3 regions of the Paenibacillus sp. FSL R5-0473 genome follow, and region 2 is predicted to be linked to each of the others. Evidence: predicted binding sites of a transcription regulator. Region 2 holds the regulator's gene; each other region holds the start of a gene.
The links. The regulator LexA, encoded in region 2, represses DNA repair genes until DNA is damaged. The targets are predictions, from matches to a motif close to CGAACATATGTTCG.

Region 1 (5,573 bases), 310 kb from region 2:
CGGCCTGTGCTTCCTTGTATAAGGGATACTGATATGCTCTGGCATAAAAACCATATCCGAAAGGATCGATATTAAAGTTTTGGCACTTTTTAATAAGCGCCTCCATGCTTTTTTTCATTTCCTTGCTTAATTTATTTGCCATTTCCTCGGAATTTCCCAAAAGCTCAAATTCAAGAAACTTTTCAGTTATGCTGACGATCGACTTTACTTTAATGTTGAATTGAAATCTGCCTTTTTCATGAGAGGATTTCGTTTTTACCGATATGTCACCTAAAGAAAAACTCACTTTGTCTATGTTAAATGGCATGGTTTGTTGTAAATCATCAACAGGAAAAGTGAGATTGACCCCTGGTTTAGCCTCATTTTTTAAAATGTGTAGAAGCGTTTGCGGATTGTTACATACAGAAGAACGCTTGTAGGCAGAACAAACTCCATCATAAATCCAATGTAATTGAGTACATAGTGTACTCTGCCTTTTTATTTATCTTTTTCGTGATTCCCGATTTGCCGAGAGGTCTGCTCGTATTTGTTGCCGGCTTACATCCATGAGTTAGACTCTTATTTAGTATGTTCATTTGAGCAAATCAGTAATATCAACGTTCATATGTTCAGTAAGCATTAAGGTTACATCCACTTTCACTTTGCTCCATAATAATGTCATTTTATGAATGTAACCTCTCACCGAATAATCTACCGTTAAACTCAGATCAGATCTCACTTCATCTATGATTTTAATATGATGTTCCTTTAGCGTTTGTTTTGATTTGTACATTTCTAAAGCAATTTTCTTTTGGGTACCGTCCAAGTAGTCAACATACACAGATTTCATTTTGAAGTTTGAAGCGTATATTTTATGCTTATCTACCTCCAGAGCACCTAACAGATAAGGGAGCTCCACTACCCTCTTTACGAGTGAAAGTTCCTCGAAAGTCTGTCGCACTTTACACGCCTCCTTCTTCAAGTTTTACAGCGACCAATTGATCAAAATCGACCCATTCAAATCCATTCTCCATTTCAATTTTGATTTTCTTTCCAAAGGTACTGACTGAAGTGACGATCCCGTGTATATACCGATTGCCTGACTCAGTAAATATTGCAAAGGTGGCTTGCAATGTATAATTGAGCGACATATCTATATTTTGTGTAATAATCTCCCACTCATCTTCATGGATCAGCGGTTTCGTTAGATAATGAACTTGAGTACGATGCTGTATAATTCGTTCTTTATGTTGAGGAAGCATCATGCGGCTCGATTCCCATAATCCATTGGCCTCCAGTTTTTTGCTCATTTATAATGCCCCCCAATTTTAGATGCTCGATCGATCGCTTGACCCGCAGCCGTAATGGAGCTCGCTCGTAGAATGGCAATGTCGCCAAATCGATCCTTAATGTCGTCCATCACCTGATCAATGGCTCGTTTCTGCTCTTGATCATCAAAAAAAGATAGTTGATATGTATCCGCGTTGGATAATTGAGACAGGGATACGCCTACACGGCGCACAGGTTGCCCATCCCAGTGTTGATGAAATATGCGTTTGGCTATCTTGCATACATCAACGGTTATGTTTGTAGGATCAGACAGTTTAACCTGCCTGTGAAAACCAGTGGGGTGGTCAAAATCCGCTCCAGACACACTTACGGACACGACACTACCCATCAGTCCCTTTTGGCGGGCTCTTCTGCATACTTCTGTGCAGATATCGAGAATAACCACTTCGATCTCCCAATCCTCTGTGAAATCTCTAGGCAAGGTCATTCCGTTTCCGATATCTTTTTGTGTACTGTGCGTGTTGACGGTTACCGGCGAATTGTCGATTCCATTAGCGACTCGCCAGATGACTTCTCCATTAACCCCCCACTTACTTCTTAATTTGGAAAGAGGCGTATTCGCCAGGTCTCTAATGGTTCGGATCCCCATCTTCCACAGATGTTTTTCCATTCTTGAGCCGATCCCCCACATATCGCGGATGGGCTTATCTCCAATATGGAGGTGTAACTCCTCTTTTTTTAAGTGGAAAATGCCCCCCTCTGCTTTTTTAGCGATCATATCGCAGCATAATTTACTGATGATTTTGTTTTCACCAATGCCAGCTCTCGCGTAAACGCCTGTTTCATTATAGATTTTGTCTTGAATTTGCTTGGCCAAATCGATTGGATCATTACCGAATAGATGCATAGACCCTGTAAAATCAGCGAATAATTCGTCTATACTGTACGGTTCGACCAGATCAGTGAACTCCTCAATAATGGACATGATTTGAGTGGATACTTCGATGTATTCTTGCATGTGTGGTCTCACAATGATCAGTTCAGGGCACTTCTGAAGAGACTGCCAGAGTGGTTCCGCGGTAGATACACCCTTCGCTTTGGCTAGTGGACAAGCGGCAAGGATAATTCCAGAACGTCTTGCGGGGTCTCCCGCGACAGCTAATGGTCTATTTTTGTATTGAGGCAATTTTGCCTTTTCGACTGAAGCATAAAAGCTCTGCATATCAATGAGCATAATGGTTCGTTGCTTAGTCAACACTGTAATCACTCCTGTACTTTTAAGAACGTATGTTTGTATATATTATAAACAGAACACATGTTCCTTATGCAAGAGGTAAATATTTATAGTAGACCACGACGAAGTGATGGATTCAAATCATACTAAGTCACACCAGCTTCTCCAGCATTTGAACTCCCACCTGTAAACACAGTTTTCATTCACAAAGTTAGTTAAACAAAAACAGCCGATCACGTTGATCGGTTGCCTCCTTGTTGTTTGAGCTATCGTCTCATTGGTATATTTACTTTTACCCGGATCTACCTCCGGCTTCACATTCCAGAAGTCAAACAATGCCTCATCCAGCACATTACAGTGCTCACACTCTAATGATATACATTCATCAAATCGGCAATAAAACCATGTTTTTGTCCCGCGACAAATAACAAAAGCAGCCGACATCAGCTGCTGCTTTCGTAGTATTTTATTGTTGAATGTTACTCCATCCGCTTACATCACATTGTCCATAATCATTATCACCCACAGCAACCATCGTACCATCCGATTTCAGTCCAATCGTATGGGCACACCCCGCCGAAACAGCTCTAATTCCGTGCCAGCCACGTACATCACATTGGTTATGTTTATTCGAACCCACAGCAACCATTGTACCGTCGGACTTAAGACCAACAGTATGATAACTCCCCGCTGCAACTGCTACAATATCGCGCCATTCGCTTACATCGCATTCGCCATTATTATTTCTACCCACAGCCAATACCGTGCCATCCGATTTGAGCCCAACTGTATGAAGATACCCCGCCGAAACAGCCAATATGTCGCCCCAGTCGTTTACGTTACATTGGTTATATTTATTGTTACCAACTGCTGTTACCGTTCCGTTTAATTTTAGACCAACTGTATGCCAGTCACCCGTCGTGACCGATACAATATTGCGCCAGCTGCTCACGTTGCATTCCCCTTCATTATTTCGCCCCACCGCAACCACGGTGCCATCTGATTTAACCCCAACCGTACGGCACCAACCTGCCGAAACGGTTACAATATCGCGCCATTCGCTTACATTGCATTGGTCATGCTTATTCCAACCTATAGCAGTTACCGTACCATCAGATTTAAGACCAACGGTATGGGCATTACCTGTATTCGTAGCCATATGTACATTACCCGCTGCAACTGCGGCGATATCGCACCAATCGCTTACCTTACATTGACCATATTTATTATCACCCACAGCTGTTACTGTTCCGTCAGATTTAAGAGCAACGGTATGACGCCGACCCGCCGCTATGGTACAGTTACGGAACCGTTTCGTCTCAAAAACCGCTTCCTTCCGTGAATTGTAGTCCATATCTTTCTCCCCTCCACCAATTGAAAATCCGCCGTTAGTTCAACTGTTAAGTCATAAAGTTTGTTGTTAAATCGCACTGTGAAAAAAGAAAGGCTCGTACAGACAGGAGATTATTACTTCCCTGCCCAATACGAGCGTCTATGTCATATTGCACTCAAACGGTTGATCCGAATGTGTACTTTAGCAATCGTTTCATTTCATGTAGCGATAGTCTAGTAGATCCTTCAAATTTGAAATTTTCTGCAACAGCTTTTCTCCGACATTGGTTTCCCTCACCAGCTTCCGCGCCAGTTCTTTGTCCACCAATCTTTTTAGAGATAACACGTCCGTTCCGTTACATAACACATCTTCTTTTGAATTAAATTTCTTGTGGGCAACGAGCTGCATGCCAAAGGAATTGTACAACAAGGTATATCCGGCAATGCCCGTTGTGGATTGATAGGCTTTGGAAAAACCGCCGTCAATCACGATCATTTTTCCGTTTGCTTTAACAGGGCTCTCTCCACTAATTTCTTTGACTGGCGTGTGCCCGTTAATGACATGTCCATGATCTGGATTCAAATCAAACTCCTGCAAGATTATTCGACAGATATCTTCATTTTCACGTAAATGGTAGTAAGGATTCTTTCTCTCTTTATGTGCTTCTTTATCTTGGATAAAATACCGTTCAAAAGTGGTCATTTCTCTCTTTCCAAAGAGCGAGGAACATTCTCCTGTCCAGATGTACCATACCATATCCGTCGCCAGATCTTCTGTCTCTTCCGGATGCGCAAAGGCGTAACGTAAATAATCTTCAAAAACATCAAGCAATTGACGGCCCGCATATGTCTTGTCTTCAATCTGCATTTCTTCCATATTTCCTTCTTCATCCAAAGGAATACAGCCGTGGATTAACAAATTCCCGTTGTATTTTAAATAAAGGCTGCCCTTTTTCATGAGAAAATTCATATGTCTGGCCATCTTTTCGGAATGCTGAACGGAAAACAACAGCTTTTCCATCACCTGGCGTTCTTCCTCAAGCAATTGTTCGGGCTTCTGCGGATTTACGGTTGCGAAACAGGTGTTTTCCAGGTGGTACGTTTTACCGCAGATGTTGATTTCATTGTTGTCGTAATCAATCTGCTCCAGCAAAAGTCTTTCAGACATATTAAAGTATGGGCGTCTCTTGATAATCGGGCTTTCAAGTTTAAACTGAATCATGGCAATGGCTTGGTGAATTTTGGTGATCTGCAGAATTTCCTGCTCCGATACATTATGTCCAGCCTGTAACTTAGGTCTGAAGGACGGATTGTCTTCATAATATTTCTCCGCGAGGTTTAGCAGTGGGCGCAGATTGATTCCGTATACATCTTCAATGATGTCCAGATTATCGTATCTGGCGCAGATTCGAATAATATTCGCAAGGCAGACCAGAGAACCTGCGTAGGCTCCGATCCAGAGGACATCATGGTTCCCCCACTGTATGTCTACAGAATGGTAGTTGATCAGTGTATCCATAATTTTATCGGGGTACGGCCCCCGGTCATAGATATCTCCAACCACATGAAGATGGTCAACCACCAGGCGCTGTGTCGTATAAGCAAGGCCGATAATGAGATTGTCCGCCTGGCCCAAGGATATAATTTGCCGATATATTTCCTCGTAATAAGGATCCTTATTGTTGGTCGAATCCGTCTTGTATAAAAGCTCTTCTACAATATATACATATTGCTCCGG
Region 2 (5,573 bases):
TTACTCAACAAGCTCAAATAAAAAAACATTGGTAACTTCAAGAACGACATCATCGTTCATTGAAGCTTCCAATGTTTCAGGGTGCTGAGGAAAGATGTTATAACTGATTCCGCTTAGAAATTAGCAATAAGCTGATTTAATTCTGATAAATGTGTTATTTCATGGTCTGGCGCATACGTTTCATTGTTGGTCTTATGCTCACGGTTAATCCATACGGATTGGATGCCAGATGATAAAGCACCACGAATATCAGTCGTTAACTTGTCTCCAACCATCATGCTTTCTTCGGGTTTAACACCCAGTTTACTCAAAGCATGTTCAAATATCGACGGATCTGGTTTTCCTTTTCCGAAGTTACCCGAGATAATAATCTCATCAAAGAACGGAGTCAATTCAGGTACACCATCCAACTTCTCTTGTTGCAAAGCAGGACAACCGTTCGTTAACAACAACAGTTTGTACTTGCCATGTAACTGACGCAAGGTATCCATCGTTTCTTCGTATACATGTGGTCTGGATCTCCGTTCTACTCCAAACTGCGTAGCCAGTTGTTCAGCAAGATCTTCCCGATCTATACCCAACTTCAACAAGCCACGACGCCAGGATTCTTTACGGTAAACTGGAGCAAGCTGCTCCAACTGACGGAACTCAGGTTGATCCCCACCAGTAAAGTTAGCCCAAAGGCCTTCAAACGGATTGATTCCAATCATTTTGGTAAAAGGAAAGGTTTCATATGATTCATACAGCCCACGTGCCTCATTACGAACAGCTTCTTCAAGTTCTTCTGGTTTTACCCCAGTCTCTTGCGCTGCGATTAGACAAGTCTCATGAAAAGCTTCTCGAACACTACGCTCATCCCATAATAAAGTATCATCTAGGTCGAACAAAATCGCTTTTAACGCCATTCCGATCATCTACCCCTTTATGCAATAATTACTTTTCGACGGTTTCCACGGTGATCTGGTGTGCTTTTGCAAACTTCAGCAAACGTTCTGCAATCGCATCTGTATCGTAACGGTTCAATAACTTGGTAAACACCCATCTTTTCCCGCGACTGTTATGTTCAATAACAACTGTACCTGGTTCAATTCTGAATTTGACAATATCGTCAACCCCAATTGAACGTTCACGATTACCCTTCGTCGTTATAATCCGATTACTGCTAATCTTGATGTATGGACGGCGAAGCATGAAGATGACTGCCAAAAATACGTAAAGCAGCATGGTCACCCAGTCCCAAGTTGTCATTGGAGCTTGCACAAGGAATGTGCTCATAAACAGATACAAAAAGGCGAGACCGATCAAAAATATTGGGAACAACAAGCTGCGTCCCTTAAAGACTTCTTCACCTGGTGTACCCGTGATTGGTTGACCACTTTTTTTGCGTTGCTGATTTAACTGCTTGGAATTTTTCTTAACCGTTCTCTCGAACGAACGCGACATGAGAATCCCCCTTATGTGTCTTTGTATCGGCTTACATAACTGTAAACCAACATTTCCCCCTATAAATTGCACACTCAAAATAACAGGAAGAAACCTAAATATCATAATGATATCATTAGGTTTCGTTAGTGTTTGAGTTTGCCTTGGTGGCCTTTGTCATTCTCATCATCAACAATCTCAATGGTATCCAGTTGTTGTCTGAAATTGCTGCGAATATTACTCAAATAAATCTCTCTTAGTTCGGCACGTTCAGCAAGTTCTTCCTCCGACAATCCAGTGGACTTTTGCTTACGAGCCAATTCGTTAATGCGTGCTACCAGACTATCTATATCCAAGCTTGTCCCCTCCAAAAATACAAAGTCATATTAACTTTGCCATTATAAAGGCTGCTTGTCAAGTTGACACGCGCTAACACTCATTGATGTGCATTTTATTCTGCAAATTGCGGTAGAGCTAGTACTTGTCCCACTTGGATGGAAGTTGTATGAAGTTGATTCACTTTCTTAATTGCTTCTATATATATACGTGTATCCATATTCGTCGGTTTATGTTCCAAAGAAATACTCCATAATGTTTCCCCTTGTGAAACAGCTATCTTTCCTCCAGGCAGAACAGCATTCTCATTGCCGGCAAATACAGTTAAAACGGTGCTGCATCCAATAAATATAATCATAGAGGTAATGACTACCTTTAACATCCATGAAGAAATCTTGAAACGCGCTAAAACCTTCTTGTAGTTCCCTATGTTAGACTTCACCAGTTCCGAATTCATTGGTTCATAAATGCTTTGATAAGTAGAATATCTCATTAAATACCCGCCTCCAAACGTTTGTTCCTATCTGTTGGAATCAATATAACACGAACACTTGTTTTGTTCAATAGATTTTTAGAACAATTGTTCGCTTCTTTTTTGAAGGAGAAATATCTTATTTCAAGTCCTTTTACAAAACATTTGCAGTATTATGCTCTGACTTTTGGACAATTTCTGTTCTATAAGCTAAAAAACACTGATTTAATGCTATTTTATTTAGAACTTATGTTTGTACGAACGGAGGTTCTATGTTATAATTTTCCCAAACGTTACTAAAATGGGGTTGATACGGTATGTCGAAGATATCCAGCAGGCAGCAGGCTATTCTGGAGTTTATACGAAATGAAGTCCGGTTGAAGGGGTATCCTCCTTCCGTACGGGAAATTGGTGAAGCGGTTGGACTGGCTTCCAGCTCAACAGTACATGGACATTTGGATCGTTTGGAGAAAAAAGGTTTGATCCGACGCGACCCTACCAAGCCAAGAGCCATTGAGCTTTTGAGCCAAGAAGAATCTGAGCATTCTCATCAATTTGCTCATAGCGTTGCACGTATTCCTGTTGTTGGTAAGGTTACAGCCGGGGTTCCAATCACTGCAACCGAGAACATTGAAGACTACTTCCCTCTTCCTACACATTATGTAGGCGAACAGAAAGTGTTTATGCTTTCGGTAGTCGGAGATAGCATGGTGGAAGCTGGAATCGTTAACGGAGATTACGTTATTGTCCGTCAACAGCAAACTGCTGATAACGGTGATATCGTCGTTGCAATGACTGAAGACGATGAAGCTACAGTGAAAACGTTCTATAAAGAGAAAGATCATATTCGCCTTCAACCGGAGAATGCGACCTTCGAACCTTTACGTTTGAAACATGTTAGTATTCTGGGTAAAGTCATTGGCCTTTTCCGAGATATTCATTAATATTTAACTTGAGTAACAAAACTAGATGTAATGAAATACGAAAGAGGTTATCCTGATCAACAGGACAACCTCTTTTTTTCATGTTTATGTTATTTTAGCGGCTAATTATTCACTGCGTTTCAGAACACTCTTGTGATGCGAGAACACATCAAAGCTCTGTTGTCCGTGATATGAGCCCATACCGCTCTCTCCTACACCACCAAACGGGAGGTAGTGTGAAGTCATATGAGAAAGTGTGTCATTAATACATCCCCCACCGAAGGATACTTGATTCAGAACCTGATCCTGCAGCTGCTCATCCTGTGTGAAGAGATATAGCGCCAATGGTTTTGGCCGGCGAACAATCTCATCTAGCATAGGATTCAGGTCACTGTACGTAAATACAGGAAGAATCGGACCAAAGATCTCTTCTTGCATGACAGCTGATTCCCAGTTCACATCTCCAAGTACAGTCGGCTCAATGAGCAACTGCTCTCGTACAGAACGTCCACCAATCAGCGTTTTGCCATCTGTTAGGAATTTCGACAACCGATCAAAGTTACGCGAGTTAACAATATGCGGGAAATCAGCGTTCTGTAACACATCGTCCCCAAATTTATCTTTGATCTCTGCGCCAATCAGATTGATCAATTCGTCATGAACTTGTTCATGTACAAGCAAATAATCCGGAGCAACGCAAGTTTGGCCTGCATTCAGGAACTTACCACGAACAATACGCTGGGCCACCAGCTTCAGTTCTGCATCGTTATGGACAATAGCAGGACTCTTGCCCCCTAGCTCCAGGGTTACAGGAGTCAAATGCTCCGCAGCTGCCTTCATAACAATGCGACCAACACCTGTGCTTCCTGTGAAGAAAATATAATCAAACTTCTCTTTCAACAATGCTGTACTGGCTTCAACTTCCCCTTCCATAACGGCGATATACTCCTGAGGGAAGATCTCCTGAATCAGATCATATGTCAGACGAGATACCGCTGGTGTTAATTCAGAAGGCTTGATAACTGCACAGTTACCGGCTGCAATTGCTCCAATCAGTGGACCAAAGGCCAGTTGGAAAGGATAGTTCCAAGGTGCAATAATAAGAGCCACTCCGTATGGTTCAGGGTAAATGGTGCTCACCCCATCCGGCATAGCCGAATTGGTTGGGACTTGTTTTGGTACAGCCCATTCCTGCAGGTGTTCTAATGCAAAATCCAGTTCACCCAGAACAATGCGAATCTCGGAACCGTAAGCTTCCGCCTCTGATTTGTTCAAATCTGCCCGAAGTGCATCTTGAATCCGTTGCTGATACTTTTCAATTCCTTTTCTAAGCTGTTGAAGTGAATTAATCCGATACTCAATATTTTTAGTTTGTCCTGTATAAAAAAATGTACGTTGATCTGTCACCAGTTGTTTTGCCTGATCCATATTAACATCTCCAATTAATTATTTAAAATTAAATTGTTCGAAATTTAATTAGAGTATACCTCTTCTATATGAAACTTTCAACATACAAATGAAACATCCATATTGTATGTATTTGAATGATGGTTTGAATTTTAAAAGAGTGAATGTTAGTATTCCTTTCTATTTCGTGGCTATCAGAATTTCTAAGGAAGTTTGATTTAAATCTTTTGTTTCAGACAGTTTAATGCACTGTAAGAAAGAATTCTAATTTCAGTTTCTCTTTAATGGGTTACTAGATAAATGACAATCGTTTTGCGCTAAAACAAGCATGAAGTGATACAATTCATCAGATGGAGAGGTTTAGTTACCATATATAAAAAACTCCCCTTTCATTATGAAAAGTGAGTTTTGCGATTATCTAAATCGACGAACAAACGTGTTTTGTTATACAAATGTAAGCCTTGGTTACAAATAAACACAGAAATGTGGGCTGGTGAAGAAGAATTCAGGGGACATTTTTGGGCATTTTGTGGGCGCCTTTTTTTCTTATTATAATGAAGAAACTCATTTCAAATACTCATTTTGATTGCATTACTACTCTGACATTAAAAGCAATAAATTATGGCGCTGGTTAAATTAAAAATCTCCTAAACAAAATATTAAACTTATACAAATATTATAAATTATAAGCTCGCAATTCATAAGCGATACAATCCCTTTAATTAACAGAGATAATTTCGGCTAAAGAAATCGAGCGGAACTCACCCTCTAACATCAACTTTATTTCACACCGTACAAAGTCTAATCCCACAACTACTCCTGAAATCGGCTCTTCAAAGAAAGAGTTAAATAATTTCAAATAAACCGTCTACTACTATTATAAGAGCCATCTAGTACCTAACTGGTCCGCTGTGTTTCCTGATCGTCCAAATCAGGGTTGCCGCGGCTCTCTGTGTTCAGCCATAATCAACCTGGATGTCTCACAATCCGTTATCTATCAGTCTGCTACGCAT
Region 3 (5,573 bases), 1.4 Mb from region 2:
ACGGGATTATGATGATTGTTTGGAGTAATGGAGGATATGAGGGAGGGCGTCTTGTGAATTTACCCAACCGGATTACGCTTGCACGAATTTGCTTAATCCCTTTTTTGATGGTGTTCCTGCTCGTGGATTTTCCATTTTATCCAGAGCCGTTGCAGCTTGGAAGCTTGTCGCTTCCGTATAATCAACTGATTGCTGCTGTTATTTTTATCATCGCCGCAAGCACAGATGGAATTGACGGATACCTTGCGCGGAAAAATAACATGGTTACCAATCTGGGGAAACTGCTCGATCCACTCGCAGACAAGTTGCTGGTTACTGCAGTTTTGATCTCGCTTGTGGAGATGGGCAAGCTGGATTCCTGGATTGCAGTTGTGATTATTAGTCGTGAATTCGCAGTTACCGGCTTGCGTCAAATTGCATTGCTGGATGGTTCGGTTGTTGCCGCTAGTGCTTGGGGCAAGCTGAAGACTGTAGTGCAGATTGTGGCGATTGTGCTGTTGCTGTTGAACAATTTCCCGTTTTCATACACGGGTATTCACGTCGATATTATCGCGGTATGGGCAGCAGCGCTTATTACCATCTGGTCGGGTATCGATTACTTTATCAAAAACAAAAATTTGCTTCATTTAACAAAAGCATAATGGTTTGTTCTTAAATGGGTAATCATGAAGGAAGCATTGGGTCAGGGGCAATAGGAAATTATCCTATTGCCCTTTGATCACTCACCACGTGTACAGGAGGATGCTCAATGAAGGCAGAAATCATTGCAGTTGGCACAGAGCTACTGCTTGGACAAATCGTCAATACCAATGCCAGATACCTATCCCGTGAATTGGCTGCGATGGGGATCGATGTATATTTCCAAACGGTGGTTGGGGATAACCTGAACCGACTTAGTGAAGCTATTCGCATTGCGCAGAGCCGTGCAGACGTTATTTTATTTTCCGGTGGCATCGGACCTACACAAGATGATCTGACCAAGGATGCGCTCGCAGCTGTTCTTAACCGGAAACTGCATACAGATCGAATGGCAATGGACAAAATTGAGAGCTTTTTCAGAGATCGTAATGTGGATATGACAGAGAATAACCGACGTCAGGCGATCGTTATTGATGGCGGAACACCTCTGGCCAATGAAACGGGCCTCGCGGCAGGAAATGCGATTTCTGACAATGACAAATATTATGTTGTGATGCCTGGACCACCTAAAGAGTTGATTCCAATGTTTGAACAGGAAGTCAAACCTTGGCTGTTCCAGCATGTACTCACAGAAGAGATGCCGATCTATTCCCGAATGCTCAAATTCGCAGGTATTGGTGAATCTGCTCTGGAAGATCGACTTCTGGATCTGATTGACGCGCAGACAGACCCTACGATTGCTCCTTACGCGAGCGAAGGCGAAGTTACGGTACGCGTCTCCACAAAGGCTGCGAGTGAGGGAGAGGCGAAGCTGAAGCTGGATGCGATGGAGGTTCAGATTCGGGAGCGTTTGACAGAACATCTCTACGCGAACGAGGATGTGCCTATAGAGTACACGATTGTAACCATGATGTCTGACATGGGGCTGACGCTCAGCGCTGCTGAGAGCTGTACAGGAGGGCTTGTCATGCAAAGTCTGACCTCTATACCCGGAAGTGCGTCAATGCTCAAAGGTGGAATTGTTTGTTACTCCAATGAAATTAAAGAAAAGCTGCTGAATGTGCCTCATGATTATCTGGAAGGTGAAGATGCACCTGGGGCGGTAAGTCCTGAGGTTGCAAAAGTGCTTGCTGAGCAGATTCGCATGATTGGCGATGCTGATTTTGGCTTGGCTGTTACCGGTGTAGCTGGACCGGGATATTCGGAACGCAAACCACCCGGACTTGTCTTCATCGCTCTTGCTGAACGTGGAAAAGAGACGGAAATTCATGAGCTGCGTATTAATGGTAATCGCGAGACGGTTCGCATTCGTTCAGCCAAAGCGATTCTCTATCGCTTATGGCAAAAACTTGTGGCGATGGATTGATTAGTTAATAGCTTCGATTGCATTTACAGTTCCAAGCAAGTATAATTAAGGAAGACGGAAGAACCGTAGAATTAGGCTTTACAGCCTTGTTTACGGTTCTTTTTTCTGTTTAATGGAAAGTTTCCTTGAGGAAGAGGCGCCTCGGCCTTTACAAAAAAAACGAATGTATGTTCGAAAAAAAGCTTGGCAAACGTGTTAAAACAAGGTATCATTATCTTATAAACAGTAAAGGGTGTGAGCTTATTGTCAGACCGTCGTGCCGCGCTTGATATGGCGCTCCGTCAAATAGAGAAGCAATTTGGTAAAGGATCCATCATGAAACTGGGTGAGTCCACTCATATGAATGTGGAAATTATTCCCAGTGGTTCCTTGGCTTTGGATATTGCATTAGGAACAGGCGGCTTGCCTAAAGGCCGTATTGTTGAAATATATGGACCTGAATCTTCTGGTAAAACAACCGTAGCATTGCATGCTATCGCTGAAGTACAAAGAGCGGGTGGACAAGCTGCATTTATCGATGCCGAGCATGCTCTTGACCCACAATATGCAAGCAAACTCGGTGTTAATATTGATGAATTGCTTCTGTCTCAGCCAGATACGGGTGAGCAAGGGCTGGAAATTGCAGAAGCTCTTGTACGCAGTGGTGCAGTAGATATCGTCGTTATTGACTCTGTAGCCGCATTGGTTCCAAAAGCAGAGATTGAAGGCGAAATGGGCGATTCACACGTTGGTTTGCAAGCGCGTTTGATGTCTCAGGCGCTGCGTAAACTGTCTGGTGCAATCAGCAAATCCAAAACAATCGCAATCTTCATTAACCAGCTTCGTGAGAAAGTCGGCGTTATGTTTGGTAACCCGGAAACAACACCTGGTGGTCGTGCTCTGAAGTTTTATTCCACAGTACGTCTGGATGTGCGTCGTATTGAGAGTATCAAATCAGGCAATGACATGATTGGTAACCGTACTCGTATTAAAGTTGTGAAAAACAAAGTGGCACCTCCGTTTAAACAAGCGGAAGTGGATATCATGTATGGCGAGGGTATTTCGAGAGAAGGCAGTATCATTGACATTGGTACAGAGCTGGACATCGTTAATAAAAGTGGTGCTTGGTACTCCTACGAAGGCGAGCGTTTAGGACAAGGTCGTGAGAACGCAAAGCAGTTCATGAAAGAGCATAAAGATATTGCTGACATCATTGAACAAAAAATTCGTGTAGCCAGTAACTTGGTTACTGCAGTTCCTGCGCCAACGAGTGAAGAGCAACAAAAAGAAGCAGCAGAAGAACAAGAACTGTTTGAAATCAACGAGTAATCTCTCAAAACCTCCCTTGTAGGGAGGACCCTGAGGGTGTTCCCCACTGGACTCCGTAAACTTATCTGATTGAGCTTGGATCAATCTGGATAATGGATTGTAGTGGGAGTACTCGTGCTGTCTAACAGCCCCTGTCCCAATGGACAGGGGCTGTTAGCACGCTAACTGTGGAGTAAAGGCCGGGCAGAGTTCCCGGTCTTTTGTATTATTGGTGTTCTTTGTCTTATGTGAAGATGTGCTTGGCGTAGTCAGAATGAAAATGTTATGAAAGGGGAGACCAGAATGGATCAACATGACGAGGATTTATATGAAGAAGCAGAACAGGACGGCCTATCCCAATTTCCGGACAACGAAGAACTTATTATTACACGTGTAGAACGAACGAAGAGCAGGCAAGCTCGTTATCGAATCACTTTTGGCATCCACTCCATTACGGTTCTTGAAGATGTGATGATTAAATACAGGATGACTCAAGGTAATACGTTTATGAAGAAGGATCTGGAAGATATCATTCTAGCTGATGAGCGACAGCGGACGTATGCACAGTCTCTGCGTTTTTTGGAGCATAAGCCACGTACGCGCCATGAATTAAGTCAGAAACTTCGTCAGAAGGAGTTTGCTGCACCTTTGATTGAAGAGGCGCTGGATCGGCTTGAGCGGGAGAACCTGGTGGATGACGATCTATTTGCGAAGGAATGGACAAGACAGCGTATGGAGGGCAAGCGGAAGGGAAAACTGTGGATAAGGCAAGAGCTGCGTCAAAAGGGCATTGCCAATGATCTCATTGTTGAGGCACTAGAAGGGATCAGTACAGATGCGGAATTTGAGACTGCCTTGAGTGCCGGACGCAAAAAATGGAATCAGGTCAAAGGGGACGTCAAAGAGAAGAAAAATAAAACGCTTCCCTTCCTAATGAGACGTGGTTTTTCAATGGATATGGTGCGCCGGGTCGTGAATTGTTTAATTGAAGAAGATGAGGCTGGGGACCCTGAAGATGACGAAGCGTTGTTATGGGATTAGCAGACTAGAGTCTCTATACTGCATTCTCTTGACAATTTCTTTCGTCAAATACTAAAATGGACATGAGTCTGTAAGAAATGGACAACCCTTTTTCCTTCCAAAAAAGCGGTTTCGGTTTCTTAAGATTTATACCATTCTTAATTATGGGTTCGCTGGAAACAGTGAATAGTACGTGGAAACATGTACATGTGAAATGAAAATCGGCGGGGGATCGCCGTGAGTATTCGTTATTCCCAAACATATGTAAGGTTTGAAAACTGCAAATTGACCCAAGGAATGCCTTGGAGGAACCAACGAGGAGGTGAACAGTATGGAAATTGCAATCACGATCGCTCTCGTTGCAGCCGCGCTATTCATTGGGTTCGGAGTAGGATATTTTATTCGCAAATCTCTTGCAGAGGCTAAAATCTCTAGTGCGGAACAAGCTGCCGTACAAATCGTGGAGAACGCGAAGAAAGAGGCAGAAGCACTGAAGAAAGAAACGGTGCTGGAGGCGAAGGATGAAATCCATCGCATTCGCGCTGAAGCTGAAAAAGACACTCGTGAACGTCGGAATGAAATTCAACGACAAGAAAGACGATTGTTGCAAAAAGAAGAGTCGCTGGATAAAAAATTGGAATCACTCGAACGTAAAGAAGAGCAAGTGGCTAACAAAGAGAAACGAATTGATGAGACTCAGCAGCAGATCGAAATGATTTACAAAAACCAGGTGACAGAGTTGGAACGTATATCCAACCTCACCATGGAAGATGCACGCAGTATCATACTGTCCAACGTAGAACAGGAAGTTCGTCATGAGACGGCTCAAATGATCAAGGACATTGAACAACAAGCGAAGGAAGAAGCGGACAAAAAGTCCCGCGAGATTATTACACTCGCCATCCAACGCTGTGCGGCTGACCACGTAGCGGAAACAACGGTATCTGTTGTTACCCTGCCAAATGAAGAAATGAAAGGCCGGATTATCGGTCGTGAAGGACGTAACATCCGTGCGCTTGAAACCCTTACAGGGATTGACCTCATTATCGATGATACGCCAGAAGCTGTTATTCTGTCGGGCTTTGACCCGATTCGCCGTGAAATCGCCCGTACTGCCCTGGAGAAACTGGTGGCTGATGGACGTATTCACCCGGCACGGATTGAAGAGATGGTTGAGAAATCCCGCAAAGAAGTGGATGAGCGCATCCGTGAATACGGTGAGCAAGCTACCTTTGAAGTGGGCGTGCATGGTCTGCATCCG

Region 1: MKY28_RS09770 (DNA polymerase IV) is a predicted target of LexA. The motif match lies at 2,550-2,563, and genes of this name have one in related genera.
Region 3: recA (recombinase RecA) is a predicted target of LexA. The motif match lies at 2,166-2,179, and genes of this name have one in related genera.

The regions. Positions count from the first base shown of each region.
Region 1 covers NZ_JBBORL010000001.1:2,226,506-2,232,078, forward strand. The annotation lists gene MKY28_RS09755 (Ger(x)C family spore germination C-terminal domain-containing protein) at 1-481, opposite strand, end outside; gene MKY28_RS09760 (hypothetical protein) at 572-940, opposite strand; gene MKY28_RS09765 (YolD-like family protein) at 942-1,289, opposite strand; gene MKY28_RS09770 (DNA polymerase IV) at 1,286-2,503, opposite strand; gene MKY28_RS09775 (RCC1 domain-containing protein) at 2,970-3,857, opposite strand; gene MKY28_RS09780 (fructose-1,6-bisphosphatase) at 4,050-5,573, opposite strand, start outside.
Region 2 covers NZ_JBBORL010000001.1:1,918,722-1,924,294, reverse strand. The annotation lists gene MKY28_RS08430 (HAD family hydrolase) at 114-905, opposite strand; gene MKY28_RS08425 (hypothetical protein) at 934-1,443, opposite strand; gene MKY28_RS08420 (DUF896 domain-containing protein) at 1,569-1,778, opposite strand; gene MKY28_RS08415 (LysM peptidoglycan-binding domain-containing protein) at 1,874-2,251, opposite strand; gene lexA (transcriptional repressor LexA) at 2,548-3,174, shown strand; gene MKY28_RS08405 (aldehyde dehydrogenase) at 3,280-4,581, opposite strand.
Region 3 covers NZ_JBBORL010000001.1:3,328,551-3,334,123, reverse strand. The annotation lists gene pgsA (CDP-diacylglycerol--glycerol-3-phosphate 3-phosphatidyltransferase) at 54-641, shown strand; gene MKY28_RS14430 (competence/damage-inducible protein A) at 749-2,005, shown strand; gene recA (recombinase RecA) at 2,249-3,313, shown strand; gene MKY28_RS14420 (regulatory protein RecX) at 3,596-4,333, shown strand; gene rny (ribonuclease Y) at 4,644-5,573, shown strand, end outside.